DNA from 4 places in the Janthinobacterium darwini genome. Region 2 is predicted to be linked to each of the others. Evidence: predicted binding sites of a transcription regulator. Region 2 holds the regulator's gene; each other region holds the start of a gene.
The links. The regulator sigma-54, encoded in region 2, starts transcription at its own class of promoters, with help from an activator protein. The targets are predictions, from matches to a motif close to TGGCANGNAANCTGCTTT.
Positions count from the first base shown of each region.

Region 1 (7,966 bases), on a different contig from region 2:
GAACATTGCTGCATGCAAACGCCGTGCCACTGACACGCGTATAATTTCAGCCCACCAATGGAGACATGGCAGGCATATTGCTTGATAAGACTATGCAGACCTGCGCCGCTCACGCGTCCAAGCAGGCTTTTATTCACATTGGAGAACCCGCATGCAGCATCGTTTCCGCTTGAACACCATTGCCAGCCTGTTTGTCGCCGGCAGCGCCACCCTCGCCCCCCACGCTTTCGCCGCCGAGTCCGCTGACCTGGCCACCGGACAAGTCATGGATATGGTGGTCGTCAGCGGCAGCCGCATCGCCCACCCCAGCCAGGAAGTGCCGGCCTCGATCGATGTAGTCGACAGCGCCCGCATCCAGGAGGGCCAAATCCGCGTCAACGCGTCGGAAGCGCTGGCCGCCGTGCCGGGCCTGGTGGTGCAAAACCGCCAGAACTACGCACAAGACTTGCAAATCTCCTCACGCGGCTTCGGCGCCCGTTCGGCCTTCGGCGTGCGCGGCGTCAAACTGATCAGCGATGGCATTCCGGCCAGCATGCCCGATGGCCAGGGCCAGGCCGCCACCTTCAACCTGGACACGGCGGAGCGCATCGAAGTGCTGCGTGGGCCATTTTCTGCCATCTACGGCAACCATTCGGGCGGCGTGATCCAGCTCTTTTCCAAGGATGGGCAAAATCCCCCATCCGTCGAATTGAATGTGACGGGCGGCAGCTACGGCACCAGCAAGGTGGACTTGACGGCGCAAGGACAGGCAGGCGGCATCGGCTACGTGCTCGACGGCTCACGCTTCCGCACGGACGGCTTCCGCGACCACAGCGCCGCCACGCGCGAACAGGCTTTCGGCAAGATCAACGTCAAGCCCAATGCAGACAGCAAGCTGACCATCGTCGCCAACAGCCTGCATCAGGGCAATACGCAAGATCCCCTGGGCGTCACCTGGGCCACGTTTGCCGCCAACCCGCGCGCAGGCGAAATCGACACCAGCGATACGCAAAACCCGAAGCGCACCTTTGCCGAGCGCTACAACACGCGCAAAAGCATCGACCACCAGCAAATCGGCGCCACCTATGAACAGGCGTTCGGCGAGGACCGCCTGCATGTGACCGTGTATGGCGGCAACCGTGACGTGATTCAATATCAGGCCTTCAACAAGGGCTTCCAGGCGCCCCCCAAGCATTCCGGCGGCGTGGTTGACTTCAAGCGCCAGTTTTATGGCATCGATACAAACTGGCTGCACGTGAACCAGCTGGCAGGCGGCAAGCTGAGCACCACCATCGGCATCGATTACGGCCGCTCCAGCGATGACCGCACCGGCTATGAGAATTACATTGGCAATGGCTTTGGCGTAAAAGGCAAGCTGCGCCGCGACGAGCAGGATGTCGTCTCCAGCCTCGATCCGTATATCCAGGCGGAATGGCAAAGCGGCCCATGGCTGCTCAGCGCAGGTGTGCGCTACAGCAAGATGAAAGTGGCGGTCAACGACCACTTTCTCAGCAATGGCGACGACAGTGGCAGCCTGGAGTTCAGCCACACGACACCGGTGCTGGGTCTGCTGTATAAGCTGACGCCCAGCGTCAACGTCTACGCCAGCGCCGCACGCGGCTTCGAGGCGCCCACCCTGAACGAACTGTTTTACTCGGGCACGGGCAGCGGCTTCAATTACCAGCTGAAACCGGCCACCAGCACCAACCTGGAAGCGGGCATCAAAGCCAGGATCAATAGCAACACGCATCTGAATGCAGCCTTATTCCAGATCAAGACCAGCGACGAACTGGTGGTCGATCAATCGAGCGGCGGGCGCACCAGCTACCGTAATGGGGGCAAGACCTTGCGCCAGGGTATGGAAGTGTCGCTGGACTCCAGCCTGCCGTATGGCTTCACGACAAAAGTGGCGCTGACCAGCCTGCACGCCGTGTATGACCAGGCCTTCGGCAGCGTGCGCGAAGGCAGCCGCTTGCCGGGCGTACCCAGCGCCAACCTGTTCGCGGAACTGGCATGGAAAGACACGCTGGACCGTTTTGGCGCGGCACTGGAAAGCGTGGCCAGCAACCAGATCTACGCGGAAGACAGCAACAGCGAAAAACCGGCGCCAGGCTACACGGTGTTCAATGCCAGGGTCAACGCCAAGCAAAACGCGGGCAAATGGCGCTTCAAGGAATTTGCCCGCCTGAACAATCTTTTCGACAAGACCTATGTGGGTTCCGTCATCGTTGGCGACAGCAACAAACGCTACTATGAAGCGGCGCCGGGCCGTAACTGGCTGCTGGGCGCCAGCGCGCAATATTCGTTCTAAGAAAAAAGCCCGCGCATCTTCCAATGCGCGGGCTTCTTGGCATATCAACATAGCCTGCTACGGCCGTGCTTCCTTCACGCCATATTTCTCAAAGATGGCTTTCAATTCGCCGCTAGCCGCCATCTCGTTCATGGCCGCCTGCAGCAACTTGGCCACGTCGAGCTGCTGACGGCTGACAGCCAGACCCACGGCCCAGCCGGCACGCGGCAAGCGGGCGAACGCCACCTCGCTCAAGGGGAAAGCGGAATCGCTTTTCAGCACCGACTCGATTTCCGAACGATTCGCCAGCACGGCGTCGAGCTGGCCCGCCTGCAATTGCTGCAAGGCTTCGGCAGCCGTGTCGAAGATACGCACGTCGTCGCGGTACTTGCCATTGTCTTCACCCAGCATCAGCATGGCGGCGATCGATACCTTTTCCACGCCGATACGCTTGCCGGCCAGCGAAGCGATGCCATCGAATTGCGGCACGGCTTGCGCGCTGCGCGCCAGACGCACGGTTTCCACGTAATACGGGGCGAAAATCTCGACCTTGTCGTTATCCGCCATCAACTTCTTGTCGACCGGGACATGCAACATGACATCGGCAGGACCATAGCCGAGGTAGTGGCCCTTCCACACCATATTGCGCAAATCGTCATTCAGGTTTTCACCGGCGGGAAAGGGCAGCAAGCTCAGTTTCAAACCCAGCTTTTTGGCCAGCGCTTCGGCAATGTCGATATCGATGCCCGCGCCCTTGTCGGAAAACGGCGCGAACTCGTTGTACACCGCCACTTTCAGGCTGCCCGACTGCTGCACTTTCTGCCAGTCGGCGCGCGCTGGCGCGGCTGCGCACAGCGCCAGGCAGGCGAGCGAGAGCATCGCGCGCGCGCCACGGAATTGAAATGAACGCATGGGACTCCTTGGTGATCAATCGGCTCAGTTAGAATCGCGGCGGGTTTCCAGGTAGGTTTTGATGGCCCACATGGCTTCCTGGTTGAAGACACCTTCAAACGGCGGCATGTACACGGCGCCATTGCGTACTTTACCGTGGCGGATGGTCGCCAGGAAATAATTGTCCGTTTCCTTGTAGCATGCCTGTTTCTTTGTCTCATTCTTGATACCGAAGCAATCGCGGTCGAGCTGGCGCAAGTCCGGCGCGATGCCACCCGAGATGGCTTCGATGCCGTGGCAGCGGGCGCAATTCTGGTTGTAGGCGGAGGTGCCCACCGTCAGGGCCAGCTTGTTGCCACGATACGGGTTTTGTTCGAGCCACTTGTCGCCCACCTTGGGCAAGCCCGTGGTGTCGACGCCTTGCGGCGTGACATTGCCGTGCGCATAGGCATGCGGCAAGGTCAGCAGGGAAGTGAGTGCGACGGCACCGGCGGCTGCCACGCCGAGCAGGGTACGGATGGAATAGGTCATGCTGGTCTCCTTCGTTTTTTTAGTGAATATCCAAGAAGAGCAAATGCCATGCCATGCCTACATGCCCCACATCCGGTCGCCCATGTATCAATTTGGAACAGCTGCAACAGGTAGTTGTGTCACCGCGCGCGTCAGGCGGAGGCCACCGTGCAGATGCTGGCCCGCTCCTGCTGCTCGAAAGTGATACGCACAGGCAAAAACCGGGAAATCACCTCCGCATTCGTCAGCGCATGCTGCGAGACCTTGCTGCAACTGAAGGTGCCACCACCGGCCAGCGCCATGGGCAGCAAGAGCTGGTCGGCCAGGTGCTCGCCGACGGCCGCATCCGTCTTCAGATACGCGCGCACCTCGTTCAGCAGGCGCTTGGCCACAGATTCCGCCAGCAAGTACTTTTCGCCAAAAGAAGTAAACACTTCCGTGACATGCTCATGCTCGAGCGTCAGCAACAAGACATTGCCCGGCCCCTGCTCCGCGGGCAAGCCGACGATACGCAGCTGCTTGCCGCTCCAGCCCATGCCGCTGGCGACACGCTCCAACTCGCGCTGCGCCACGTTCACATGTAGGCCCGCCAACACGCTTTCCGCATACCCTGCTTTCCGTTCACCGCGCTGCAGCAATGCGATAGGCCGCAAGCGCGGACACGGTTGTACGGTGGCAATCACTTCGCCGCCGCCTGCGGGATGAAAGCCGTAGCGTTGCAGCGCGATCTCCACCTCGGCACCCATCTGCTGCAGGATGGGGCCATACGCGCGCTGCAGGAAATGCACGGGCGGCGCCATGGGATTGTGCGTGCCGCCACTGATGCGCACGGTGGACGGCCCATCCGCATGCAGCAGGGCCGGCAACAGGGTTTGCAGCACCAGGGTGCAACTGCCGGCGCTGCCGATGGCAAAACGGTAATCGCCACCGCGTATGGAGCCAGGCACGAATTCCAGGCTAGCTGCGCGCAGCGCCAGCGGCGTCGTGCGCGCCCCGCAAATGGCGGCCGACGCCTGCACGGCCAGCAAGTGCTGGCGCAGCAAGCCGGGCTTTTCCCGCCCCGCGCGGATATTCGTCAAGCGGAATGGCCGGCCCGTGATCATGGACAGGCTCAGCGCCGAGCGCAAAATCTGTCCGCCGCCTTCGCCTTGCGCTCCATCAATTTCTATCATTGCTTCTTTCTCTCTGTTAACCTTTGACACAGACGACCTGCTTCAAGATATGCACCACATCGACCAGCTCGCGCTGCGCCAGCATCACCGCGTCGATATCCTTGTAGGCCATCGGGATTTCATCGATCACGTTTTCATCCTTGCGGCATTCCACGCCCTCGGTGGCGCGGATCTGGTCCGCCAGATTGAAGCGCCGCTTCGCTTCCGTGCGGCTCATCGTGCGTCCCGCACCGTGGCTGCAGCTATGAAAGCTCTCCGCATTTCCTTTACCGCGCACGATAAAGCTCTTCGCCCCCATGGAGCCGGGAATGATCCCCAGTTCGCCGGCCCGGGCCGAGACGGCGCCCTTGCGCGTGACCAGTACATCCTTGCCGAAGTGGTGCTCCTTCTGCACATAGTTATGGTGGCAGTTGACGGCTTCCACGTGCGTCTGGAACGGTTTATGGATGACCGTGCGCACGGCCGCGATCAGGTTCTGCATCATCACTTCGCGGTTGTTGCGCGCAAAACACTGCGCCCAGCCCACCGCTTCCACGTAATCCTCGTAATGCTGCGTTCCCTCTGCCAAATAAGCCAGATCCTGGTCGGGCAGGTTGATGAAGTGGGTGCGCATATCCTGCTTGGCCAGTTCGATGAAATGGGTGCCGATGGCATTTCCCACGCCGCGCGAACCGGAATGCAGCATGAACCATACAGTACCCTGTTCGTCGAGGCAGACTTCGACGAAGTGGTTACCGCTACCCAAAGTCCCCAGGTGACGATAATTGTTCGTGTTTTTCAGCTTCGGCGTTTTCAGGCAGATCGCATCGAATTCGTCCTTCAATTGCAGCCACGCGGCATCGACCACCGAGGGTGGCGTATGCCAGGAACCCTCGTCGCGGCCGCGGTGGCCGCGCGTCTTCGGCGACATCCCGTGCGGAATGGCGCGTTCGATGGCGCTGCGCAGCGGCGCCAGGTTATCGGGCAAATCATTCGCCGTCAGCGTGGTTTTCGCCGCCATCATGCCGCAACCGATATCCACGCCCACCGCCGCCGGAATCACGGCGCCCAGCGTGGGAATCACGCTGCCGATGGTCGAACCTTTACCCAGGTGGACGTCGGGCATGACGGCGATATGCTTGTAAATGAACGGCAGGGTCGCCGTGTTGCGTAATTGTTTTTTGGCCGCTTCTTCGACAGGCACGCCACGGGTCCACATTTTCACGGGACGGCTGCCTTCGGCATGCAGGACTTCGTATTCTTTCATATGTTCTCTCTTCTCATGTTATCCGGGGGGGATGACCAGGATTGGTGAAACGTTGCCGACGCATCGGCCCTGGATGTAGTTCCACCGGCATTCATCCGTACGACAACCCGACAAGGTGGGACAGGATTTTCTGGCAAGCTCACTGCGCCTGCCAGGCCGGTTTGACGCGGCTAAGCTATGTAATCCTGTCGGCATTCGGGGTACTGCAGCGCATGACAAGGTTGGACAGGACGTCTGTTATGTAGTCTTGTCCGCATTCATGCGCTTTACTTCAACAACTTGCAACATCGATGGCGTCGATTTCTCCCACCCAGTGCGCGGGGTCCAGCCGACCTGCAGCAAAGGCGGCGATAATCCTGAATACGTCATCGGAAAAACCACCGATGTTCAGGATATCCTCGCGCTCCATCGCCTGCGTCCTGGCGTGCGGCGCAATATCGATGCACACCAGTTTCGCTTGCGGATTGCGCTGCTTGAAGACAGTCCACTGTCCCATCGTTGCCGTGGCGCCGCTGCGTCTGGCGTCGATCCACGATTCGTTATCAGAGACATAAATCACCAGGTCCGCCAGCTCCTTCTTGCTGTTCATCCGCAGCAGTGGCGCACTGCAATTGGTGCCGCCACCTCCGATGGCCGCCAGCCTTGCCGCGTTCTCCATCACCGTGCCCTGCGCATCGAGCTGGCATGTCACCACGCTTTGCTCGAACGGCAGCACCATGGCGTCCGGATTCTTGCGCAGCATGGCCGCCGCCACCAGCGCCGCCACGTCGATGCAACGTACACTCGAGGTGGCGCTACCGCGAAAACCGCTGACGGGCGAGGACATCGAGCCGGAAACGTCGGGACACACCACCACCCTGCCCGCTATCCGCGGCACGTTCAGCAGCGATATTTCCAGCGCCTGCTCCAGCGCATTGCGCACGATGGCGGGCACGCTCTCGCTGGCGGCCATGCAGGCCGACATCAACTGGTACGGAAATACCCGCGCCCGGTCAATCGCCTCGGAATCGCGCAGCTTCGCGGCAATCAATTCCGGCATGCCGTCGATCGCATACACGCCGTGACGGCCAAAGGTGTTCAGATTCATGCGCACCATCTGCCAGCTGCCCTGGCGGGCGATCTGCGCCCAGTCCCGGGCAGACAAGGGTAGCGCCGTCAGCATCTGGAACGGCACTTCCGGTATCGCTTGCGCTGGATCAAGCTTGTAAGCCTCGAACGCGGCCAGCGCCGGCGGCAGTGCCTTGGCATCGTACTGCTTGCCGATCAGCCAGGCAAAAAACGCTGCCCGCCAGGCATCCTGCGGTTTCGGGTGCACCATCTTCACCACGTCGGCCAGCGAAGGTGCATTGCCCACGGCTGCGGCCAGCAAAACCTGCTCCGAAGCGCTGTTCAACCATGCCTGCACGAGTTTTTTCGGACGCGACCCCAGCGACTTGCGGCCCACGACGCCCGAGCGCATGATCTGCACGAAGTTGCGCAGCATCTTGCCATTGTTGATGACGCGCTCGAAAGCTGGCGGAAATTCCGCAGCGCCCTGCGCCGCCAGCACCGCCACCAGCAAGGCCGGCATGTCTTTCATGTAGCCCCGTTCGCGGCAATACACGGCCGTTTTCGCAATGAAAGCCGGCTCCACGGCTTTGCACAGTTCCAGCACCCTCGCCAGCTGCGCTTCGGCGCTCGCATAGAACGTCGTGTTCAGGCAGCCCGTGGCCGCATACTGGGCCAGCTGGTGGCGTGGCGTCAGCGCGTAGGCTGGCGCGCCTTCCGTATTGAAGCCCAGCGCGGCTGGCAGCAAGCTGGTTTGTTTAGCGCTTTGGAATAGCTGCAAGTTGGCCATGATGTGATCCTCTCTTCTACTCGTTTTATCTCGTTTGTATC
Region 1 is NZ_JBNYXX010000009.1:1,998-9,963, reverse strand. Features, by position in the region: gene ACQ4WZ_RS26845 (TonB-dependent receptor family protein) at 152-2,290, shown strand; gene ACQ4WZ_RS26840 (substrate-binding periplasmic protein) at 2,348-3,181, opposite strand; gene pedF (cytochrome c-550 PedF) at 3,206-3,691, opposite strand; gene rtcA (RNA 3'-terminal phosphate cyclase) at 3,823-4,842, opposite strand; gene ACQ4WZ_RS26825 (RtcB family protein) at 4,859-6,088, opposite strand; gene ACQ4WZ_RS26820 (vWA domain-containing protein) at 6,360-7,925, opposite strand.
Region 1: a site for sigma-54 is predicted at 3,728-3,745, ahead of pedF (cytochrome c-550 PedF). Genes of this name have one in related genera too.

Region 2 (7,966 bases):
TCATCGAGAAATGGTTGCCATCATTCAAGTCCGACAACCGCAGCTACCTGACGGTGGCGCTGGGCTGCACGGGCGGCCAGCACCGCTCGGTGTACATGGCAGAACGGCTGGCGCAGTATTTCGGCCCCAATGAACGGGTCGTGCTACGCCACCGCGAACGTAGCTAGAACGCCATTAAAATCTACTGCGCTTCGGTATAGGTGGTCTGCGATGCTCATGTGCGTAAAGCACAGTTCCGCTTCTCAACCACCCCTCCCTTCCGCTCGCTACGGTGTTATTTGGCGTTGTTAATCCAGATGGCGCAGCGGATGCGCTTGCGCCGGCCAGACGGGGGCAAAGAAGCGCGCCACCATGGCCGCATCAACCTCGTCCAGGCTGGCAGGGTTCCAACGCGGAGCATTGTCCTTGTCGACCACCAGCGCGCGCACGCCTTCCAGCACTTCGCCATGCTCGAAATTGTGGCGCACCACGGTGCGCTCCATGCGCAGGCAATCGGCTACGCCCAGTTGGGCGCCCCGCTGCAACAATTCCAGGGTCACCGACATCATCAGCGGCGAACGCTGGCGCATGGCCGCCAGCGCCTTGCTGGCAAACGCGCTGTCATCCTGCGCCAGCGAAGCCATGATGGCAGCGACGGAGCCAGCGCCGAAATGGCGGTCCAGCGCCGCGCGCGCCATGGTCAGCGCAGAAACGCCCACCTGGGCCTGGAACGGCGCTGCCAGGGCCTTGATGGCGACCGGCAAGCCCTGGCCTGGCGTCGATTCGAACAGGGCCAGCAGCGCCCCCATCTGCGCCTCGGGCAGGTACACATCGGCCAGGCCCGTGTACAAGGCATCGGCCGCGTTGATCGTCAAGCCCGTCAAGCCCAGGTACAAGCCCAGCTGACCGGCCAGGCGAGACAGGAAATAACTGCCGCCCACGTCGGGAAACAGGCCGATATTGACTTCCGGCATGGCCATGCGCGTGCGGCCCGTCACAATGCGCAGGCGGTTGCCAGGCCCTGCCTGCGCCACGCCCATGCCGCCGCCCATCACCACGCCATCCATCACGGCGATATACGGTTTCGGATAGAAGTGGATTACATGATTTAAAGCATATTCTTCCGTAAAGAAATCTTCCAGCAACGCACTGCCGCCCTGCGGTGTGGCAAGGCCTGCATCGTAAAAGAAACGGATGTCGCCACCGGCGCACAGGGCTTTCTCACTGCTGGAACGGATCACCACGGCGTCCACCTGCGGATCGTCGCGCCAGGCCAGCAAAACGGTACTCAGAGCGCGCACCATCTCCAGCGACAGGGAATTCAGGGCTTTGGGGCGGTCGAGCACGATGTGGCCCGTGCGGTTGCGGATGGAGGTCTGGACGAAGTCGCTCATGGCAAAGTAAATAGAAGTGAGAACGGGCACATTCTAGCGCCTGTGAGGGGAACATAGCGCTCAACAGCTACGGGCGCAAAAAAGGGCGCAATGTGCGCCCTTAGTTGATCACAACCAGTTGAAAGTCGCAGGCCGCTTAGGCGGCGGCGAATTCTTCTTCCGAGTTGTCTGGCAGATGCTTGATCGCCTCTTTACCGTGCCCTTGCACTTTGGTTTTGTACTTCATCACTTGCCTGTCCAGCTTGTCGATCAGGATATCGATGGCGGCATACAGGTCGTGCGCCAGACTTTCCACATAGACAGTTTTGCCACTCAGACGCAAATTGACTTCGGCCTTTTGACGTTTTTCTTTCTCTTTGAGGTTATCCACGGTCAGAATCACGGCGATATCGATGACTTGATCGAAATGCCGTTTCACGCGTTCCAGCTTCGTTTGTACGTATTCACGGATGGCTGGTGTGACTTCGAGATGATGTCCGCTGATGGTGAGATTCATACACACTCCTAAAGATGATCGGGTTCGTGCGGTCCATCGTATCCGGCCCGCAGAGGAACCGAAAAAAACTTACAAACACTTACGCAGGCTCACTGGCGGAATTTTCAACGCTTCCCGGTATTTGGCAACAGTACGTCGCGCAATCACCATGCCTTGTTCCCCCAGCATGTCCGCAATCTTACTGTCGGATAAAGGATTTTTAGGGTCTTCTGCTCCTGTCAGTTGCACGATCAATGCCCGTATCGCCGTCGATGACGCTTCGCCCCCCGCTTCGGTGGCGACGTGGCTACCAAAGAAATATTTCAACTCGAACATGCCGTGCGGGGTCAGCATGTACTTTTGAGTTGTTACGCGCGAGATAGTACTCTCGTGTAAACCCAGTGTATCAGCTATTTCACGGAGCACAAGGGGGCGCATGGCAACGGCCCCATGCGAGAAAAAGTTCTTTTGTCTTTCTACTATCGCTTGCGCTACACGCAGGATGGTGTCGAAGCGCTGGCGCATATTCTTGATCAGCCACTTGGCTTCCTGCAACTGTGCGCCCATGGCACCCTCGCCCTTGCCCTGCTTGAGCAAGTTGGCGTACATGGCGTTGACGCGCAGGCGAGGCATGACGTCGTTGTTCAGTGTGACTTGCCAGCCATTGCGCGCGCGCTTGACGACGACGTCGGGCACCACGTAATCGGACACGTCCGAGGCGAACACGGCACCCGGATGCGGGTTGCACTGGCGAATCACCGTCTGCGCTTCGCGCAAGTCTTCATCATCGCAATCGAGGGCTTTTTTCAGCTTGTTAAAATCGCGCTGGGCAAACCAGGCCAGGTGTTTTTCCACAATGACGAGGGCCATGCGCCGCGTCACCATGGCGATGTGCGGCAAGCGCTTGATTTGCAGCGCCAGGCATTCGGACGCGTTGCGCGCGCCCACGCCGGGCGGATCGAAACTTTGCAACAGGGACAAGGCCGTACGCATCTCGTCAGCGTCGATTTCCAGCTCTTCCGGCAAACGCGCCAGGATGTCGTCGAGCGACTCTTCCAGGTAGCCATTGTCGTCGAGCGCGTCGATGATCAGCTCGACGAGCGCGCGGTCGCGCAACTCGAGCACCGTCACGCGCATCTGCTCCATCAGGTGTTCGCGCAAGGTGCAGTGGTGGGCTTCAAGTTGCGGACGGGAATCTTCGTCGTCGGGCGCCTTGCCCCTGCTCGCCTCGCTCCAGTCGCTGTCGCCGCCCTCCGCTGCGGCAGGGCTGTCGCCAGCCTCGCCATCAAAGGTTTCCGCTTCGGCCGGCGCGGCGGGTGCCTCCTGGCCTGGCGGCTGGGGCGGTGCTTCGGCCGGCGCGGCCGTGGAACTCAAGGCGCCGTCGGACAGCAGGCGCAGCGAACGGTCGAGCGGATCGTCGAGGCGTTCGAGCAAGGGATTGTCCGTCAGCAACTGCTCCAGCTCCTGGTGCAATTCCAGTGTAGACAATTGCAACAGGCGTATCGATTGCTGCAACTGCGGCGTCAGTGCCAGGTGCTGCGAAGTGCGCAGCTGCAATGATTGTTTCATTGGCTCACATACGGAAGTGTTCGCCCAGATAGACCCGGCGTACCGACTCGTTCGCGATGATGTCGTCGGGGCGTCCCGACGCCAGCACCGAGCCCTGGTTGATGATGTAGGCACGGTCGCAGATACCCAGCGTCTCGCGCACATTATGATCGGTGATCAGGACGCCGATATTGCGCTCCTTCAAGAAGCGCACGATACGCTGGATCTCGATCACGGCGATGGGGTCGACACCGGCGAACGGCTCGTCGAGCAGGACGAAACGGGGGTCGGTGGCCAGCGCGCGGGCGATTTCCACGCGGCGGCGCTCGCCGCCAGACAGCGACAGCGCCTGATTCTCGCGCAATTTTTCAATCTGCAAGTCGGCCAGCAATTTATCCAGGCGCTCCTCGATCTCGGCCTTCTTCAAGGGACGGCCTTCGACGGTCTGGATTTCCAGCACGGCACGGATATTGTCTTCCACCGTCAGCTTGCGGAACACGGACGCTTCCTGCGGCAGATACGACAGGCCCATCTGCGCGCGGCGGTGGATCGGCAGGCGGGAAATATCCACGCCGCTGATATCGATACTGCCGCCGTCCGACGGCACCAGGCCGACGATCATATAGAACGAGGTGGTCTTGCCGGCGCCGTTCGGCCCCAATAGCCCGACCACTTCTCCGCATTCGACTTGCAGCGAGACATCATGCACGACTTGCCGCTTGCCATAGGTTTTTTGCAGCCCGCGAACGATCAGGGTGCTGCCGCAACGAGTATTGTCCATTATTTATTTCCTGACGCGGGCGTGGCCGGCGCTTTCTCCGCCGCCGGTGCCTTGGGCTTCGGCTGGATCACCATGCGCACGCTGCCGCCATCGGGGGTGCTGGTGCCGCTATCGGAATTTTCCATCGCAAATTCCTCCTTGCGGCTGTCATACGAGATGAAGGCGCCGTTGGCCACGTCGGTCGGCTTCGTGCCTTCCAGGCGCGTCAACTTGGCCTTGGAAAACAGTTTCACGACTTCCGTCTTGTTGTTGTATTCCACGCGCTCCGCCTCGCCCTCCACCCACAGGTCGCCTGCGCCATCGCGCTTCTGGCGGAAGGTGGCCAGCTTGCCAGGATCGGCCCAGAAAGTGATGAACTGGTAGCCTTGCGGGTCTTCCGTGATCAGGGCCCGGCCCGCCTTCATGGTCAGAGTCCCTTTCACCAGCACCACATCGCCCGTCAGGGTACGCACCTGCTTGACGTCATCGACGTGGCCGCTACGAGCCGTGATGATGGCTTCCTTCTCGGAATCGGCTTTCTCGGCATGTGCCGTGCCCACGATGCCCAGCGAGCAAATGGTCGAGAATAGAGTCAATAGCAAGATGTTCTTCATAGTATGGTTTCCTTGTTTCATTCTGTCATTTTGCCGCCGCGGCCGGGCGCGGTTTCGGCGGGAGGACCATGCGCAGCGCATTCTGCACTTCCACCACGCCGGTGGCGTTATTGGCCTTCATGCCCACGCCATTGATGCGCGAGGCGCCCGTCAAGATATCGACAGGCACGTTCGTCTCCATTCTTTCCTCATCCGGGAACACCGTCAGCGCTTCCGTCTTGACCGTCAGGTTCTGTGACTTCGGACTGGCCACGCGGTCGATCACGACATTGCGGTGCAGTTGCAGCCGGGTATTGTCCTGGTCGATATGCGCCAGTTCCGCATTCATGTTCATCGGCGGCATGCCTGGCGACAGTTTGCGCACGAAAGGCTGGTCGATATCGGATGAATCGTCCAGCGGAAAATGGGTGAGCTTGGTGCCCGACACGATATAGCTGGGCTTACCCGTCAAGTCCATGCGCACCAGGCTGAAATTGGTGATGAAATAGTCTGGCTCATCCTGATGCTTGCTGGCCGTGATGTCCAGGCCATTCTTGTTCATCACTTCCAGCAGCCAAAAGCTGCCCAGCGCAAAGACGACTGCCCCCAGCACGGTAAAAATCATGCGCCAGCGATGGGCGCCTCCTGGCTTACGCATAGGAATTCACTCTTTCAAATATCACTGGCGGCGAGGCGGTACGCCTCATTCCAGGAACGGCGCCATGACGCGCGCATAGTTGTTCTGGGCGCGCAGCACGAATTCACAGATCTCGCGCACCGCGCCGCGGCCGCCGCCGGCTTGCGTCACATGGTGCGCCAGGCCCAGCGCTTCCGGACGCCCGCCTGGCACGCTGACGGCAAAGCCAACGCGGCGCAGGATGGGCGCATCGATGACATCGTCGCCGATATAGCCGCATTGTTCTTCCGTCAAGCCCGTCAGCGCCAGCAATTCGCGAAACGGTGTCAGCTTGTCATGACCGCCCTGGTGCACATGGGTAATGCCCAGGTCTTGCGCGCGGCGCGCCGTGATGGCCGAGCGGCGCGCACTGATGATGGCCGTCTGCACGCCCGATTCCTGCAGCAGCTTGATGCCCAGGCCATCATACACATTAAACGTTTTCATCATCTCGCCATCCGGGCCGAAATGCAGGCTGCCGTCGGTGAGCACGCCATCGACGTCAAAAATCATCAGTTTGACCTTGGCCGCCCGCGCCAGGTTGTCCGCAACGCTGTCCATCAGATCACCTTCGCTTGCGTCAGATCATGGATATGCAGGGCGCCCACCAGTTTGCCGCCGGCATCGACGACCAGCATCTGGTTGATGCGGAACTGCTCCATCACGGCCACGGCGTCCACTGCCAGGCGTTCGGGCGCGATGCTGCGCGGCTGCGCATGCATGACGTCGCGGATCGCCACTTGCGTGAAATCCTGCACGCGCTCGAACATGCGGCGCAAGTCGCCATCGGTGAACACGCCCACGGGACGGTCATCCGCATCGACGACGGCCGTCATGCCCATGCCCTTCTTCGTCATTTCTTCCAGCGCCTGGAGCAAGGAAGCGTCCACGGCCACCTTGGGCACCCGTTCACCGCTGCGCATGACGTCATGCACATGCGTGAGCAGGCGACGGCCCAGGGCGCCGCCCGGGTGCGAGCGGGCAAAATCTTCTTCCTTGAAGCCGCGCAAGTCCAGCAAGGCCACGGCGATCGCATCGCCCAGGGCAAGGGTCACAGTGGTGCTGGCCGTCGGCGCCAGGTTCAGCGGACAGGCTTCTTTCTCAACAGAAATATCCAGGTGCACGTCGGCCAGCTGAGCCAGGCTGGAGTTCGGTTTACCCGTCATGGAAATGAGCACGCCGCCCATGCGCTTGACGACGGGCATGATGGCCATCAATTCCGACGATTCTCCGGAGTACGATATGGCAATAAAAGCATCTTCCGAAGTGACCATGCCCAAGTCGCCATGGGCCGCTTCGGCCGGATGCACGAACAGGGCCGGCGTACCGGTGGAAGCGAGCGTGGCGGCAATCTTGCGTGCGATATGGCCGGACTTGCCGATGCCGGAGACGACGACACGCCCCTTGCATTGCAGCAACATCGCCACGGCGCGGCCCACGCTGTCGTCCGTGGCCAGGCGCGCGTGCAGCGCAACGATGGCGTCGGACTCGATCTGCAAGGTGGTGCGGGCCAACGCGACGGCGCGCTCGGTCGTCGCTTGCATGTCAATTCGATCAAAAGCTTTCAGCATTGTTTTTTCATGGGTTACACTCATGCCCAAAGTATAAACGAATTAGGAAAGCAAAAAACTTGCCAGTCACAACAAACAACGATTTCCATTGACCGCACCGGGCAACCCATGTTTTCCTCGCTTGAACTGACCCTGATGTTACTCGGCAGCGCCGTGCTGGGCGTGGTCGCTTTCAGAATGTTGCATTTGCCGCCCATGCTGGGCTACCTGGCTGTCGGCATCGTCATCGGCCCCCACGCGCTGGGGCTGGCGGCGGAAAACGAGGCCAGCCACACCCTGGCCGAATTCGGCGTCGTCTTCCTGATGTTTTCCATCGGACTCGAATTCTCGCTTCCCAAATTTCTCGCCATGCGGCGCATCGTCTTTGGCCTTGGCATGGCGCAGGTGGTCACCACCATCATCGCCACCGTCGTCTTCGGCTGGTTCGTCGGCCGCTACCTGTCCGCCTACATCCACCTGAGCTGGCAAGCCGCCTTCGCCCTGGGCGGCGCGCTGGCCATGTCGTCAACGGCCATCGTCTCCAAAATGCTCACGGAACGGCTGGAACTGGAAAGCGAACACGGCCGCAAGATCATCGGCATCCTGCTGTTCCAGGACCTGGCCGTGGTGCCCCTGCTGATCCTGATTCCCGCCCTCACCCGCGATTCCGACAATCTGGCCGAAACCCTGGCCTGGGCCGGCGGCAAGGCCCTGCTTGTCCTCATTTTGCTCCTCTTCATCGGCCAGAAGCTGGTGCGGGGCTGGCTGACTATCGTCGCCAAGCGCCGCTCGCAGGAGTTGTTCATGCTCAACCTGCTGCTGATCACGCTGGGCGCGGCCTGGATCACGGAACGGGCCGGGTTGTCGCTGGCCCTGGGGGCGTTTGTTGCCGGCATGCTCATTTCCGAAACGGAATTCAAGCATCAGGTGGAAGAGGATATCAAACCCTTCCGCGACGTGCTGCTGGGCCTGTTCTTTATCACCGTCGGCA
Region 2 is NZ_JBNYXX010000005.1:75,270-83,235, reverse strand. Features, by position in the region: gene rapZ (RNase adapter RapZ) at 1-167, shown strand, start outside; gene ACQ4WZ_RS23605 (enoyl-CoA hydratase/isomerase family protein) at 288-1,373, opposite strand; gene hpf (ribosome hibernation-promoting factor, HPF/YfiA family) at 1,510-1,869, opposite strand; gene ACQ4WZ_RS23595 (RNA polymerase factor sigma-54) at 1,939-3,417, opposite strand; gene lptB (LPS export ABC transporter ATP-binding protein) at 3,422-4,177, opposite strand; gene lptA (lipopolysaccharide transport periplasmic protein LptA) at 4,177-4,770, opposite strand; gene lptC (LPS export ABC transporter periplasmic protein LptC) at 4,796-5,407, opposite strand; gene ACQ4WZ_RS23575 (KdsC family phosphatase) at 5,453-5,986, opposite strand; gene ACQ4WZ_RS23570 (KpsF/GutQ family sugar-phosphate isomerase) at 5,986-7,020, opposite strand; gene ACQ4WZ_RS23565 (monovalent cation:proton antiporter family protein) at 7,105-7,966, shown strand, end outside.

Region 3 (7,966 bases), on a different contig from region 2:
TCAGCGCGAACAGGCTGATGCGCACGGGAATGCGCTCGGGGTCGAGCCAGTTGGTGATCCACGACGTAAAGATCCATACCCACCAGACGGCCATCAGGAGCAGGCCCGTCTGCAGCCAGCCCATGGCGCTCAGGTGCGCCAGCAAGCCGTGCGACAGTTGCGTAACGGCAAACACGAACACCAGGTCGAAGAACAGCTCGATCATGCCCACCTTGCCGCTGTCCTGCCCGCCGCGCGTGCGCAACAGCGATTTTGTCAATTCCATAGATACTCTTTCATTCATGCTAGTAAAACGTTCAATTCGGGCGTTTATGACTTTACCGGCGTCAATAAGGGCAAGCCGGCAAAGTGCGCCGCCAGATTATCGACGACCAGTTGCCCCATCGCATGGCGCGTTTCCACGGTCAGGCTGCCCACATGCGGCGTCAGCACCACGTTCGGCAAGGCGCGCAAAGCGGCCGGCACGCGCGGTTCGTCCGCAAACACATCCAGGCCTGCCGCGCCCAGGTGGCCATCCTGCAAGGCGGCAATCATGGCGTCTTCGTCGATGAGGGCGCCACGGGCGATATTGATCAGGGTGCCTTGCGGGCCCAGCGCGTCTAGCACGGTGCGGTCGATAATCTTGCGCGTGGCGGGCGTGCCCGGCGCGCAGACGATCAGATAATCGCATTCCTGCGCCAGGGCCAGCAAGGATTCGGCGCGCGGTACGGATGTGCCGGCAATGGCGCGGGGCTGAAAGTAGCGCACTTGGACACCGAAGGCGGCCAGGCGCAGCGCGATGGCCTGGCCGATCTGGCCGAAGCCGAAGATGCCGGCCGTCTTGCCGCGCAGGCTGGAGGCGGGGGCGATGGCCTCGCGGCGTTCCCAGCCGCCATCGCGCACGAAACGGTCGAGCGTCACGATGTGCCGCGCGCTGGCCAGCAGCAAGGCCAACGCCACGTCGGCCACGTCATCCGTCAGCACGTTCGGCGTGGTGGTGACGGCGATGCCGCGCGCGCGGGCTGCGTCGAGGGCCACGCCATCGAGGCCCACGCCATTCACGGCGATGATTTCCAGGGCGGGCAGCAAGGCCATGTCGGTGGCGTTCAAGCCCAGCGCGCCCGTCGTCACGACGGCGCGGATGGCAGGCGCGCGTTCGGCCAGCCAGGCGTGGCGCTCGTCCGCCGGCACTTGCCAGGCGTGGTGGCAGGTATATTGCTGCTCCAGCTGCGCGTTAACGGCAGCCGAGGGGCTGGGAGCGAGGATGAGGAGTTCGGGTGGCATGGGCGTCCTGGGGCGTGTCGACATAAGGGTGGGAAACAAACGCAGACGCAACTTAGCATATTTGACGCCCAGCCGGGGATGGCTGCCCCGGAATGGCCGTCAAACCCATACCATTGATACTGTCTTTAGCCAGGGCAAGGCACGCGTTTCACCTTGCCGCCCGTCTTGAACGGGTCAGCGCCAGAGCCAGGATTCTCGGCCATGCCATAGCAGGTGGCGCCGCCGGCGCTGACCACGCGCGTGGCGGGCCGGCCATCAGCCGTCAGGTATTCCTCCACGCGAATGACGGGGCCGCCGCGCCAGGCGGAGGCGACCAGCTTCTGGAAAGCGCTTTCGCTTTTGAGTTCGGCTGCGGCCAGCCACGGCTTGTCTTGCTTGATTTCGCCGCGCAGGGACTTGTCGGCGGCCCCCGCGGCCAGACGGGCGCGCGTGCGCAAGTCTGCGGCGGGCGCAGCTGCGGGCGATTCTTCGGCAGGCACGGTGATGGTTTCTGCTGCAACGGCGGGCGGTGCGAGGATGGCGGGAGGCGTGGCAGGCGTTGCACTGGCGCGCGCACGCGGCATGGGAAACGGCAGCGGCAGCGGCAGCGGCAAGGCCATCGGCGGCGTCTGCGGCGGTGGACGGGGCGGCATCAGGCTCATGAAGGCCACTTCCGTGTATTGCTTGAGCTGGCGCGCCGGCAGCATGAGGAAATACAGGCCCAGCGCGTGCATGGCGAGTATCAGCGCAACAGCCATGCCTTTCAGGCTCAAGCCCCGCCGCATGCGCAGGGAGGCGGACTGTAGATGGCGGAGCAATGGCATGCGGTTTCCTGTAGGCGCCGGGCGCGATGGCCCATTTTAGCGAAACTTGAGCATAGGCATTAATAAATCCATAAGGTATCGTCTGGCGCGCCTTTTTCCGCCAGATTCCAGTGCCTGCCTGCCTGGTGTTGTACGAATGGCGACTTTTTTTATGACATTCTCACACTTATTCACGCCCCGCTCGTCACTGGAATATAATGATAATCATTCTCATTAATATCCAAACAACACCATGCGCCCCTTCCGCCTCGCTCCTACCCCCTTCGCCCTGGCCGCCTTCCTGCTGGCCAGCACTGCCGCCCACGCCCAACATACGTCGCCAGACAGCGATGCGCAAACCATGCCCACGGTGGAAGTGAATGCCTCGGCCGATGCGTCGGCGGAAGGCTTGTCGAAAGCGTATGCGGGTGGCCAGGTGGCGCGCGGCGGGCGTTTGGGCTTGCTGGGCAACGTGGACATGATGGACACGCCCTTCAACAGCACCAACTATACGCAGGCGCTGATCCAGGACCAGCAGGCACAGGGCGTGGGCGATGTACTGCAAAACGATGCTGGCGTGCGCGTGACGCGCGGCTTCGGCAATTTCCAGGAAATGTACATGATCCGCGGCTTCGCCGTGAATTCGGACGACCTCGCGTATAACGGCCTGTATGGCTTGCTGCCACGCCAGTTTGTCGCTTCCGAATTGCTGGAACGCGTGGAAGTGTTCCGTGGCGCGAATAGCTTCATCAATGGTGCGGCGCCCGGCGGTGGCGGCGTCGGCGGCACCATCAATCTGGTGCCCAAGCGCGCCACCGATGCACCGCTGACACAGATTACGGTCGGCACGGAAAGCGGCGGCCAGGGCTATGTGGCAGCCGATATCGGCCGCCGCTTCGGCCCCGACAATAATACCGGCGTGCGCATCAATGCAGTACGACGCGATGGCGACACAGCCGTCGACCGCGAAAAGCACGAACTGAGCGTATTCTCTGTCGGCGCCGATTACCGCGGGCGCGATTTCCGCCTGTCGGCCGATGCCGGCTTTCAGGAACACAAGCTGCGCAATCCGCGCCCAAGCGTCAGTGTGGCCAGCGGCGTTGCCGTGCCCGCTGCGCCTGACGCCAGCAGCAACTTCGCGCAAGGCTGGACGCACTCCAACGAACGCGATACTTTCGGCACCCTGCGCGGAGAATACGACCTCGCCAAGGACGTCGTGGCTTGGGCTGCCATGGGCTTTCGTAATGGCGACGAGTCGAACGTGCTGGCAGCGCCCACGGTGAACAGTACGTCCGGCGCGGCCAGTTCCTATCGCTTCGACAATACCCGCCACGATAGCGTCCGTACGGGCGAGATCGGCGTGCGCGGCAAGCTGCGCACAGGCAGCGTCGGGCATACCATCAGCGCCACCGTCTCGACCTTCTGGTCGCAATCGAAGAACGCCTATGGCATGAGCGATTTTGTGACAGGCTTTGGCACGAATATCTATGCTCCCGTGCAGGTAGCCGCGCCCGCGCCAACCTGGTTCATGGGCGGCGACCTGGCGCATCCGCTGGTGACGGCACGCACCATGCTGTCGAGCTTTGCCATTGCCGACACCATGGCCTTTGCCGATGACAAGGTATTGCTGACTGTGGGCGCGCGCCGCCAGACCATCAAGGACGATTCGAACGACTACAACACGGGCGTCCGGTTTGATAGCAGCAGCTACAGCGAAAGCACCACCACGCCTGTGCTGGGCCTGGTGTATCGCCCAGTCAAGGAAGTGTCCGTCTATGCCAACTATATCGAAGGCCTGCAAAAAGGCGCGGTCGCCGCTGGCACCGGGGTGACCAATGTCGGCCAGGCGTTCGCGCCCTACAAGTCGAAACAGAAAGAAATCGGCGTCAAGTATGACGCTGGCCGCATCGGCGCCAGCCTTGCCCTGTTTACCACCAAGCAGCCATCGGCCTATGTGGAAAACGGTATCTTCGGCGTGTTTGGCGAACAGCGCAACCGCGGCATCGAATTGTCGGTCTTCGGTACACCTGCCCGTGGCCTGCGCCTGCTGGGCGGCCTGACACTGCTCGACACGGAGCAGTTGAGCGCCATGAACGCTGCCAACGTGGGCAAGGATGCCATCGGCGTGCCTGCTACCCAGCTGAATTTCGGTGCGGAATGGGATGTGCCCGGCGTACGCGGCCTGGCTTTGACGGGACGCACCTTGTATACGTCGAAGCAATACATCGATGGCGCCAATATGCAGAAAGTGCCGTCCTGGACACGCCTGGACTTGGGCGCACGCTACCTGACCACCATCGCCGACCGCGCCGTCACCTTGCGCGCGCGCCTGGATAACGTGACCGACAAGAACTACTGGGCGTCTGCCGGCGGCGCCTCGGGCGCTGGCTATCTTGTGCTGGGCGCCCCACGCACCGTCGTCGTGTCGGCGTCAGTGGACTTCTAAGCCAGAAGACAAAGCTGCCCGAGGGCAGCTTTTTTTTTCGCGTGCGCGCCTGTGCCGGCACGCCCGATTCGGCGACAATGCCCGCATGAAACGACTCCCCGCCCTGCTGCTCTTGCTCTGTCTATCCCTGCCGGCGGCTGCCCAGAAGCAAGCCGCCTGCCCCTATGCCGCCTGGAAAAGCGGCTTCAAAGGTGATGCGCGGGCGCAAGCCACGTGTTTATTACGTCCCGTCAAGTTGTATGCGCGCCTGGGCGACAGCGCGCCGCTACCGGACATTCTTGCCGCCCACATCGGCCAGCGCACGGGCATCACTCCGGCACGGCTGCGCGCCTGGCTGGCACAGCAGTCGATCAGTGAAGCGGACGTGGGCGGCGCCGTCGACGCACCGCTGTCGCGCGCCGTGGGCCGGCTGGCGGCGCCCATGGCCCGCTATTTTGTCATCCATGACACCAGCTACCCGAATTTCTTGCTGGAAACTATTCCCGACCATATCAACGATGCCAGCTGGGACTTCAACGATTTTAGCTTGCGCAATCCGGCGCTGGGTGGCGGGCCGAAAGGCCATGTGTATGTGAACCGCCTGGGCGCCTCGCTGCAAGTGCGCGACTTTGGCACGCCCAGCTACGCCAGCAAGCTGGAAAAGGACAAGCCGTCGCTGACGGGCCTTTTTCTGCACGTGGAGCTGGTGCAGCCGCGCAATTCCGTGCCGGGCGGCGGCAAGGGCAACGACGGGCTGGCCCCCGATCCGGGCTTTACGCCAGCGCAATACGACCGCCTGGCCCTGCTGTACATCGCTGCCAGCGTGCGCAAGGGCACGTGGCTGATTCCCGCCTTCCACGCCGTGCTCGATACGGGTTTTGCGAACGGTCATGACGACCCGCAGAACTTTTCTCTGGACGAGTGGTCAGCATCGCTTTCCCGCCTGCAGGCGGCTCTGCGGCAAGCCGATACGGGACAATAAGGCGTTTCCCTGGCCGCCGAATTGGCGCATACTATGATGAGCATAGCCATTCCTGTCAGGGAGTTCAGGTGAATATTGCCACGGATCATCAGGCGGACCGCCAGGCGGGCGCGCGCCATCCACTGCAGCGCGCACAGCGCATCTTTGCCATGCGCGACGCCGTCCTTGGCGTCTGGGAACAGCGCGTGCGGGCCAGCGTGCGCGGTGCGGATCAGTTGCTCAAGCCCATACTCACCAACACCTTGCCCGCTTTTTTCGATAATCTGGCCGAAGCACTGACCCCGGGCCACCCGCGCGAAAACGCCGCCAGCAACAGTAACGTGCCCGCCGTGCATGGCAATGAGCGGGCGCGCATGACGAATTACGGGCCGGAACAGGTAATCCAGGAATACCAGATCTTCCGCGACTGCTTTGCCGCCGTCGCGCATGAATCAGGTATCACCCTGCGCAGCAAGGATTGGCATGTCATCAACGAGTCCATCGACGTGGGCATCTGCGAATCGATACGCGAATTTACCAACATGCACGAAGCTTTCCGGCGCCGCATCGCGGCCGGTCTGTCGCACGACATGCGCAACCCCCTCGCTGTTATCAGCACCAGCGCCCAGTTGCTGCTCAGGCCAGTGGACCCGGAACGGGTGGTATTGCTGGCGCACAAGATTGCCGAGCACAGCAAACGGCTCGACAGCATGATCGAGGAATTGCTCGATAGCCTCAGCTACCACCAGGGCCAGCGGCTGCCGCTTGCCCTGAGCCAGTTCGATGTGCTGCCCCTGGTGCACGCCGTGGCCAGTCAGGTCAATCTGCAGCTGCCCGACAAATGCCAGGTCAACGGCCAACCTGTCGTCGGCTGGTGGTGCGAGAACTCGCTGCGACGCGCGCTGGAAAACCTGCTCGGCAATGCCATCAAGTACGGCGACGACGCGCCCATCAGCGTGCACGTGGAAGCGGTCCACGAACGCCTGATCATCACCGTCCACAATGGCGGCCAGGCCATCGCGCCGGAGCAGGCCGAACGCATCTTCGACTACCTGCGCCGCGAGAACGACAGCCCCGCGCCAGGCTGGGGCATCGGCCTGCCTTTCGTGCAGAACGTGGCCGAAAGCCACGGCGGCAGCATCGCCGTCGACAGCGCACCTGAAACGGGCACCAGCTTCATCTTTGACGTGCCCGTCGATTGCCGTCCCTTCGTCCAGCCCGCCGACTTCCCCAAGAGTGACAGTTAGCGCACCAAATCGGTGCGAAGAACGCCGCAACGCCACAAAAGTGGTCATATTTGCACATCTTCGAGGCCACCCTGTTGGCACGCTTCCTGCTGAGCTATACATAGACACGGCTCAAGGGAAATCACAACATGGCAAATTTTTTCAATGAAATGACTGCGGATGAAGTGGGTACGGACAGCAAGGTACGTGAACACTATCGTGAATTTGACAACTGGCTGGCGCAGCAATCCCCCGAGACCATCGCCCGCAAGCGGGCCGAAGCCGACCTGACGTTCCGCCGGGTCGGCATCACCTTCGCCGTGTATGGCGACGATGCCGGCACGGAGCGCCTGATACCGTTCGACACCATCCCCCGCATCATCCCCGCCGCCGAATGGGCGCAGATGCAAACGGGCCTGGTGCAGCGCGTGCAAGCCTTGAACATGTTCATCCATGATATTTATCATGGGCAAAACATCATCAAGGCGGGCATCATTCCTGCCGAGCAAATCTACAAGAATGCCCAGTATCGGCCGGAAATGCAGGGTATTTCCGTCGCCTCCGACATCTACGCGCACATCGCCGGTGTCGATATCGTGCGCGCCGGCCAGGGCGAATTTTATGTACTGGAAGACAATTTAAGGGTGCCTTCGGGCGTGTCCTACATGCTGGAAGACCGCAAGATGATGATGCGGCTGTTCCCGGAACTGTTCGCCCGCAACCGCATCGCCCCCGTTGACCATTATCCGGACATGCTGCTCGACAACCTGCGCTCCGTCGCGCCCATGGGCGTGGATGACCCAACGGTCGTCGTCATGACACCCGGCATGTACAACTCCGCCTACTTCGAACACGCCTTTTTAGCCCAGCAAATGGGCGTGGAACTGGTCGAAGGCAAGGATTTGTTTGTCAACGACAACTCCGTGTACATGCGCACCACGCGCGGCCCCAAGCGCGTCGACGTGATCTACCGCCGCGTCGATGACGATTTCCTCGATCCGCTGGCTTTCCGCTCCGATTCCTCGCTGGGCGTGCCAGGCCTGCTGTCCGTCTACCGGGCCGGAAGAGTCACCTTGGCCAACGCCATCGGCACGGGCGTGGCCGACGACAAGTCCATCTACCCCTTCGTGCCCGACATGATCAAGTTTTACCTGTCGCAGGAGCCGATACTCAACAACGTGCCCACTTACCAGTGCCGCAAATCGGCCGACCTGTCCTACGTGCTGGCGAATTTGTCCAAGCTGGTGGTCAAGGAAGTGCATGGCGCGGGCGGCTATGGCATGCTGGTGGGCCCGGCATCGAGCGCCGC
Region 3 is NZ_JBNYXX010000001.1:1,945,569-1,953,534, reverse strand. Features, by position in the region: gene ACQ4WZ_RS09070 (low temperature requirement protein A) at 1-259, opposite strand, end outside; gene ACQ4WZ_RS09065 (2-hydroxyacid dehydrogenase) at 310-1,263, opposite strand; gene ACQ4WZ_RS09060 (hypothetical protein) at 1,389-2,066, opposite strand; gene ACQ4WZ_RS09055 (TonB-dependent receptor) at 2,299-4,491, shown strand; gene ACQ4WZ_RS09050 (hypothetical protein) at 4,577-5,452, shown strand; gene ACQ4WZ_RS09045 (sensor histidine kinase) at 5,521-6,678, shown strand; gene ACQ4WZ_RS09040 (circularly permuted type 2 ATP-grasp protein) at 6,807-7,966, shown strand, end outside.
Region 3: a site for sigma-54 is predicted at 6,754-6,771, ahead of ACQ4WZ_RS09040 (circularly permuted type 2 ATP-grasp protein). Genes of this name have one in related genera too.

Region 4 (7,966 bases), on a different contig from region 2:
CCAGCAAATCAAGGCCGGCCAGGTGGGCGGGACGACTGGAATGGTTGTCTATTGTCATGGTCTCATCATCGGATATTGGCGATCTCGCGTTTCAGGGCCTCGACGTTTTGCTGTGTCCGGCTAATGTTGTCCTTCAACTGCGCCACCCGTTCCTGGTATTTTGCATAGTTACGCTCATTGCCCTGGCGCTCAGCTTGTCCTGCGTTCAATTCCAGGCGCTGGGCCACCAGTTTCTGCTCTTCGCTGCGTAATTCGTCCTGCAGGATCTGGCGCCGGTCCAGGTCGCGCGCGCGCTGCTCGGCGCCATCGACCTTGGGAAACGCGCCGGCGGCAGGCGCCGCCGTGGCCAGCGCCTGCGTGGCGGGCCGGGCAGGCGCACCGGCCAGCGGCGCCGTCTTGCGTGGCGGCTCCGTCATGGCGCCGGGCAAATCGAGCAACTGGCAATGCGCGCCGGCACGCTTGTCCGTGTACGTCTTGTGTCCTTGTGCATCGGCGCACACATACAACTGCCCGTGCGCCTGTGCCGCCGCGCCCAGCAATCCTGCCATCAGCGCCATTCTGTAATGCTTGGTCAATCTTCACTCCTGTCGGCACATGCCGCATCGTTCCTGGGCCGACTATACAACACTGCACTGGCGCCGCCTTGGCGCGCCGCATAAAAAAACGCGGGCAAGACCGATCGCCTCACCCGCGTTTCTTATTCACTACCGGCAAGTTGCCGGCATGGCGCCATTACAGCGAGTAGTACATGTCGAACTCGGCAGGATGCGTGGTCATGCGCATGCGCTGTACGTCCTGCATTTTCAGTTCCAGGTAGGCATCGATCATGGAATCGCTGAACACGCCGCCACGGGTCAGGAACTCGCGGTCCTTGTCCAGGGCTTCCAGTGCTTCTTCCAGCGAAGCGCACACGGTAGGGATCAGTGCGTCTTCTTCTGGCGGCAGATGGTACAGATCTTTCGAGGCGGCTTCGCCCGGATGGATCTTGTTGGCAACGCCGTCCAGGCCAGCCATCAGCAGTGCGGCAAAGCACAGGTACGGGTTCGCCAGTGGATCCGGGAAACGCGCTTCGACGCGGCGGCCTTTTGGATTGGCTACGTGCGGGATACGGATCGAGGCGGAACGGTTTTTCGCCGAGTACGCCAGTTTCACCGGAGCTTCGTAGCCAGGTACCAGACGCTTGTACGAGTTGGTGCCCGGGTTGGTGATTGCGTTCAATGCCTTGGCGTGCTTGATGATGCCGCCGATGTAGTACAGGGCGAAATCGGACAGGCCGGCATAGCCGTCGCCAGCGAACAGGTTTTTACCATCTTTCCATACGGATTGATGCACGTGCATGCCCGAACCGTTGTCGCCAACGATAGGTTTCGGCATGAAGGTGGCGGTCTTGCCATAGCTGTGCGCCACGTTCCACACCACGTATTTCAGGTTTTGCGTCCAGTCGGCGCGCTCGACCAGGGTCGAGAACTTGGTGCCGATTTCATTCTGACCGGCGCCGGCGACTTCGTGATGATGTACCTCGACCGGGATGCCCAGCGATTCCAGAATCAGGCACATTTCCGAACGCATGTCCTGGAAGCTGTCCACTGGTGGCACCGGGAAGTAGCCGCCCTTGACGGTAGGACGGTGGCCGCTGTTGCCGCCTTCGATGTCCTTGCCAGTCGACCACGAACCTTCGTCCGAACCGATCTTGACGAAGCAGCCCGACATATCGATCTTCCAGCGCACGCTGTCGAAGATGAAGAATTCTGGCTCAGGGCCGAAGTAGGCGGTGTCGCCCATGCCCGACGATTTCAGGTAGGCTTCGGCGCGTTTCGCGATCGAGCGCGGGTCGCGGTCATAGCCCTTGCCGTCCGACGGTTCGATCACGTCGCACTGCATGAACAGCGTGGTTTCTTCCATGAACGGGTCGATATTGGCCGTGTTTGGATCCGGCAGCAGGATCATGTCGGACGCTTCAATGCCTTTCCAGCCAGCGATCGAAGAACCGTCAAAGGCGTGGCCCGACTCGAATTTGTCCATGTCGAAGTGCGACACGGGAACCGTCACGTGCTGCTCTTTACCACGGGTATCAGCAAAGCGGAAATCAACGAATTTGACTTCGTTTTCTTCTACCATCTTCAAGACTTCTGCGGCTGTCATTGCCATGCGTATCTCCTAAATGAATGTGGGGTGAGCCGACCTTAATGCGTCTGGGCTGATGAAGCGAAGCAAACATTGCGTGCCACCAAAACTCATAAGGATCATAGCAGATTCCATGCCAGCTTCTGGACGGATGTGGCCACGTGGGTCAAAACCCGGTCATCCCAGTGTAAGTTTTCATGCCTGCGATTTTCACGCGCGTTTGCGTCAAATCAAGAATGCACTATGCAAGTGCAAAAAACGAATAACGCACCATTATCGTGCATTTTTTGGCGATTCCTGAAAAATGCCTTCTTGTGGTGCATGCGCCGTATACCGTGACTTCCCGTTTGCGGGGCGCGGACGGCGCACTATAATCGTTCACACCTTTCCACTTTCATCGAGGACGCCATGACTACCGCCGCCGACATCCTGACCACCGCCCGCAGCCGGGCCAATGAAGGTACGCCATATGCCGGCGCCGTCACGCCGCAGGAAGCGTACGACTTGCTGCAACTCGATGCAGCCGCCAAGCTCATCGATGTGCGCACGAATGCCGAGCGCGACTGGGTCGGCCGGATCGACCTCGCCGATACCCAGCATGGTGCGGTGCAGTGGGCCACCTACCCGGGCGGCGTGCCGAATCCCGACTTCCTCGCGCAACTGGCAGCCCAGGCTGGCAAGGACGAGGTGCTGCTGTTCCTGTGCCGCTCCGGCGTGCGTTCGCGCCATGCGGCCAAGCTGGCCACCGAACACGGCTATATGAATTGCTTCGACATCCTCGAAGGCTTCGAGGGCGACAAGGATGCGGACGGCCACCGCAAGCAGATCGGTGGCTGGTGCAAGGCGGGACTGCCGTGGCTGGGCGCCTGACACCAGGAACAACTGAACAGCTGTCAATGACGACTACGCGGCGGCCGGATGCAGAGCCAACCGTGGCTCGACGCTTCAGGCCGGCTCGCCCACCTCGGGCGCCGGATGCTCACCCATCAGGGTCAGGATGCGCTTGCGCACGAAGTTGATGTGGCTGCGCAAGCCATACAGGCCGTCGGCAAACGACAGGGGAATCGAGATCTGATTGACCATTTCCTCGATCTGGTCCAGCCGCTTCAATTGCGCCGCATACACTTGCGCGCGCTGCTCTTGCGGCACATCTTCCAGCGCCTGCTCCACCGTGCGCAGCTGGCCGTACCAGCGGTACACGCGCGAGCGAATGCGCCACACGTACAGCGGCGGCACCACGCGCGACAGGGGCAGGATCAAGGCACCGAACGCCACCACCAGCACCCACATGCGGTCAAAGAAATTGGCCAGCCAGAAACTCATGTAGCGCTGCAACACAGGCGCGCCATCCTTGTAGAATTTCAGCGCCTCGGGCGCCACGGGAATTTCCGTATAGCGCGCGGACGGGAACTGCCCCTGCTGCTGGAACCAGCCCGTGCCCCCATGAATGCGGGCCGCCGCCTGTACGAACAGGTCGACCAGGGCAGGATGCAAGTCTTCGCGTGCGACTAAAGTGGCGGTCGGCGCGATCAGGTGGTAATCCTGTGCGGGGATGTTTTTACCCAGGTCGACGATACCGCGCGGCAAGACGACATGCGTGAGGAAAGGCAGGCGCCGCGTGTACGCTTCCGCTTGCGAAAAATCAAACAGCTTGATACCCGGCGTTTGCAGCAGCATCTGGATCAGCGGCGCTTCCGGCGCCGAGCTGAACACGAGACCATCGACGCGCCCTTCCAGCAGCTCCACCGTGGCGGGCGTGTTCTGCAAGTCGCTCACCGTCAACTCGCTGGCTTCCACACCATTGACGGACAGCAACTGCCGGAACAGACTGGGCACGCCCGTGCCTTCCGGCCCCAGGTTGATCTTCATGCCCTTCAATTGCGTCAGTTCCGTCACCGCCTTGTCTTCGCGCAGGAACAGCCAGACGGGCTCCGTAAACAAGCTGCCCAAGGATATGAGGCCATGGCGCTCGGCATCGGCGTGTTCCGTCGAGCCGCTTTGCACGAAGGCAATATCGGTCTTGCCGCTATTGAGGCGCTGCAGGTTATCCTGCGAGCCCAGCGATGGCTGCAAGGTCACCTTGATGCCGTGCTTGGCCAGGGTGGCCGTATATTTCTTGCCGAATTCTTCATACGCGCTATTGTCTTGCCCCGTCGACAAGCTCACCTGGCGCGGCGGCGCCGGGTCGACCAGCCAGTAAGCGAGCGCGCAAAACGCGCCCACCAGCAGCAGGGTGGGACCGGCGGTGGCGAGGAAATCGCGCACGGAGAAGCGGCTGAACGCGAGGATTTTGGACATGTGGTGGCGCATAGGTTTCATGGGTGGCTACGATGCCAAGAAAATCTCAACTATGCAAGGCATCTTACATGCGCGGCATAGTCATTTCGGCTACAGTGGCAGATCGATCACCTGCCCCCGGAGCCCCGCATGCTGAAAATTCTTGGAAAAGCCGCCTCGATCAACGTCCGCAAAGTCCTGTGGACCTGCGAGGAACTCGACCTGCCGTACGAACGCGAAGACTGGGGCAGCGGCTTTCGCGCGACGGACGAGCCGGCCTTCCTGGCCTTGAATCCGAACGCCATGGTGCCCGTGCTGCTCGACGGCGACCTGGTGCTGTGGGAATCGAACACCATATGCCGCTACCTGTGTGCGCAAGCGGGCCGCGAGGACTTGTTGCCCAGTAATCCCCGCGCCCGCGCGGAAGTGGAAAAATGGATGGATTGGCAAATGGGTGACCTCAACAACAGCTGGCGCTACGCCTTCATGTCGCTGGTGCGCCACAGCCCCGCGCACCAGGATGCGGCGCAGCTGGCGGTGGGTATTGCCGGATGGAACAAGATGATGGCCATCCTTGAGCAGCAGCTGCAGCGCACGGGCGCCTTCGTCTGCGGCGAACAATTCACGCTGGCCGATATCGTGCTGGGCCTGTCCGTCAAGCGCTGGCTGATGGCGCCGATGCAGCGCCCCGACACCCCCGCCATCGCCGCGTATCACGCACGCCTGGCAGATAAAACCGCCGTATTTGCCGGCTAATCGAGTTCCATAGCTTCGACCGTGCCGCCGATGACATAGCAATCGCCATCGCGGCGCACTTCGTCCAGTGTAGCGGGATCATCGTGCGTGTAGGTGCCGTCGACATCGACGCACCAGACATCGCCGAAACGCAGCAACTTCACGCCGCAGCAGATGCGGTTGATGAAGTTGCCTGGCGTCCTGAGCAGCACTTCCCGCACCTCGCCCACCGTGATGGCGACCTGGCGCCAGACATTGCCTTCCAATCCATGATTTCGTGCGTACAACACGATGCGCACGGCTTGCACGCCTTGCGGTCCGTACATTGGCTCGAATGATACGAGTGCGCCATCGTCAAAGCGGTGATATTGCGCAAAGATTTGCTGCGTTCTTTCCATAGCTACTTTCTTCTCAGCAAAAAAAACCGGCCCGCGAGGGCCGGCTCTCAGCTGCAAGCACGCCTTAATTCGTACATTGCTTGGCCACGCCTTCCGCAGGCGCGGGCGGCTCGATCAGCGGCATCAGGCTCGGTGCCAGGGACACCAGCAATTGCACCGGCAAGGCGCTGGTGAAATCGTAGTTCTTCGATTCTGGCCCCCGCACATACGCCGTCATGCTGCCATAGAAGCGCTCGCCGATATTGAAGACGAACGTGGCCGAACGGTTCACATAGCGCGACTCAATCAGGCGGCCACCGGCGCCATACACGTCGAAGCGCTGGTCGCCCGTACCCGTCTTGCCGCCCATCGGGATGGGCACGCCGTCGGCGCCGACAAACGCCGTCTTCGCCCGCTTCGCAGTACCGTCCGACACCACTTCGCGGATGGCCTTGGCGACGGCCTTGGCCACGTCCGGCGACAGCACTTGTTCCGCCTCTACCTTGGTGCCCCGCTTGACCATGGTGTCATACGGCGTGTTGGCGGCGAAATGCATGGAATCGATGCGCACGCTCGGTTTGCGCACGCCATCGTTGATGATGATGCCCATCAACTCGGCCAGCGCGGCGGGACGGTCGGCGGACGCGCCCAGGGTGGTCGCGTAGGACGGCACCAGCGAATCAAACGGATAGCCCATCTTCTTCCACTGGCGGTGGATTTCCAGGAAACCTTCCACTTCCAGCAAGTTGGCGATGCGGCGGTCCTGCGCATGCTTGCGGTGCGTATTGAACAGCCATTTATAGACTTCCTGGCGTTCCTTTTCGCTGGCCGCCACCATCTGCGACAGGGTGGAACCTTCGTGCTGGCGCAGATACGCCACCATCCACAATTCCAGCGGATGCACATTGGCCAGATAACCGCGGTCAGCCAGCGACCAGTTTTCCATCGCGTACTGCTGGTACATCTTGGCCACGCGCTCGGGCGGCACTTCGTTTTGCGACGGCAAGTTGGCGTTGAGGAAATCGCCAAATTCCGCCACCGTGCCCTTCGGATTGACGGTGCGGAAGATATTCGCCAGGCGCACGGGGGTCGGGCGTATGCTGGCCAGCAAAATCTTTTCCTGCTCGTCGACGCTCTTGCCGCGGTACTTCTGATAGAAGCGGTGCAGGAACTCGCGCCCTTCCTTGTCGGCAAAACGGCTCAGGTACTGTGCCCGGCGCGGATCGTCCGCGTCCGCCAGCAGCGAGGCCGAGGAATCGGGCCGCGAGAACATGTAGTAGCGGGCCACATCGCGCATCAGGCGCACGAACACCAGGTTGGTCGACTGGCGCAGCGCCTGCTGCACCGTCATGATGCGGCTGTCGTCGAGCTTGGAGAAGTTGCCGAAATGATGCAAGCCACCGCCCGTGAAGAAACCTTCGCCAGGATTGCCCGAATATTTGCGTTCCATCGCGGCCGCCAGCATGGCGGGCAAGTTGCGCGCCTCGCCGAGCGGCAATGGTTTCAAGTAGACAATGCCCCACTGCGACAGCATGTCCTTCGGATCGACGGCGATCTTGCCCAGCTCGGCGGCGCCCATCCCGCTGTAGCGCTGGTGCAACTGATCGATGATGTCCAGATACGTGACCAGGGTGCGCAGCTTGGCCGTAGAGCCCAGGTCCAGCTTGGCGCCTTCGTTGATGTCGAGCGGCTGGTCAAAATTGTCAGTTTGCACGCGCAGCAAGTTCGCTTGCTCGCCTTTTTGCAGCAGGGTAAAACTGTAGACGACGTTGGCAGGGTCGCCATTGCCCAGCATGCCCTTGCCCGTCAGGCCGGCCGCTTTCGCCACTTCCGGGTCGCGCAGCTCGCGCAAGACCTTGGTCACGGCGTTTTGCGCCTGCGCATCGAGCGTGCTGACCACTTTCAGGTCGAGGCGGTCGAGGTTGTACAAGCGCGGATCACCGAGCATGCTGGCCAGGTGGTTGCGCACGGCATTCGAGGCCTTGCGCGTAACGAACGAGGTCGATGCTTCCGATTGCACGCCCGATGCCGTCGACGGGCGCAGCTTTTCGGCGATGGCCGCATTGCGCAGCTGCGGCGAAATCACGCCCGCTTGCGCCAGCAGGCGCAGATGGCTGTTGGTCAACTCTTCCAGGTCGGCACCACCGGCCACCAGATAATGCGATGGACGGCGCTGCGCGATCAGCAGGCTCAGCGCCTGCTTGTAGGCCAGCGCACTATCTGGCTGCTCCATATTACCCTTGAGCAAGGCTTTCACTTCGGCAAACGGGCGGCCATACCAGACCCACATGCCATCGCCGATGCCGTTGACCTCGCCAAAACCGCTTTTTGCCGACAGCGGCACGGTATTCAGGTAATTGAGGACGATCTTGCGCCGCGCTTCCATGGTGTTTTCACCATTCTGGTAGGAGCGCAAGCTGGCCGACAGCATCTGCAGCAGCTTGTCCTGCATG
Region 4 is NZ_JBNYXX010000003.1:108,310-116,275, reverse strand. Features, by position in the region: gene glnL (nitrogen regulation protein NR(II)) at 1-58, opposite strand, end outside; gene ACQ4WZ_RS18975 (DUF4124 domain-containing protein) at 66-575, opposite strand; gene glnA (type I glutamate--ammonia ligase) at 733-2,148, opposite strand; gene ACQ4WZ_RS18965 (rhodanese-like domain-containing protein) at 2,533-2,994, shown strand; gene ACQ4WZ_RS18960 (TAXI family TRAP transporter solute-binding subunit) at 3,070-4,422, opposite strand; gene ACQ4WZ_RS18955 (glutathione S-transferase family protein) at 4,552-5,157, shown strand; gene ACQ4WZ_RS18950 (hypothetical protein) at 5,154-5,534, opposite strand; gene ACQ4WZ_RS18945 (transglycosylase domain-containing protein) at 5,599-7,966, opposite strand, start outside.
Region 4: a site for sigma-54 is predicted at 2,246-2,263, ahead of glnA (type I glutamate--ammonia ligase). Genes of this name have one in related genera too.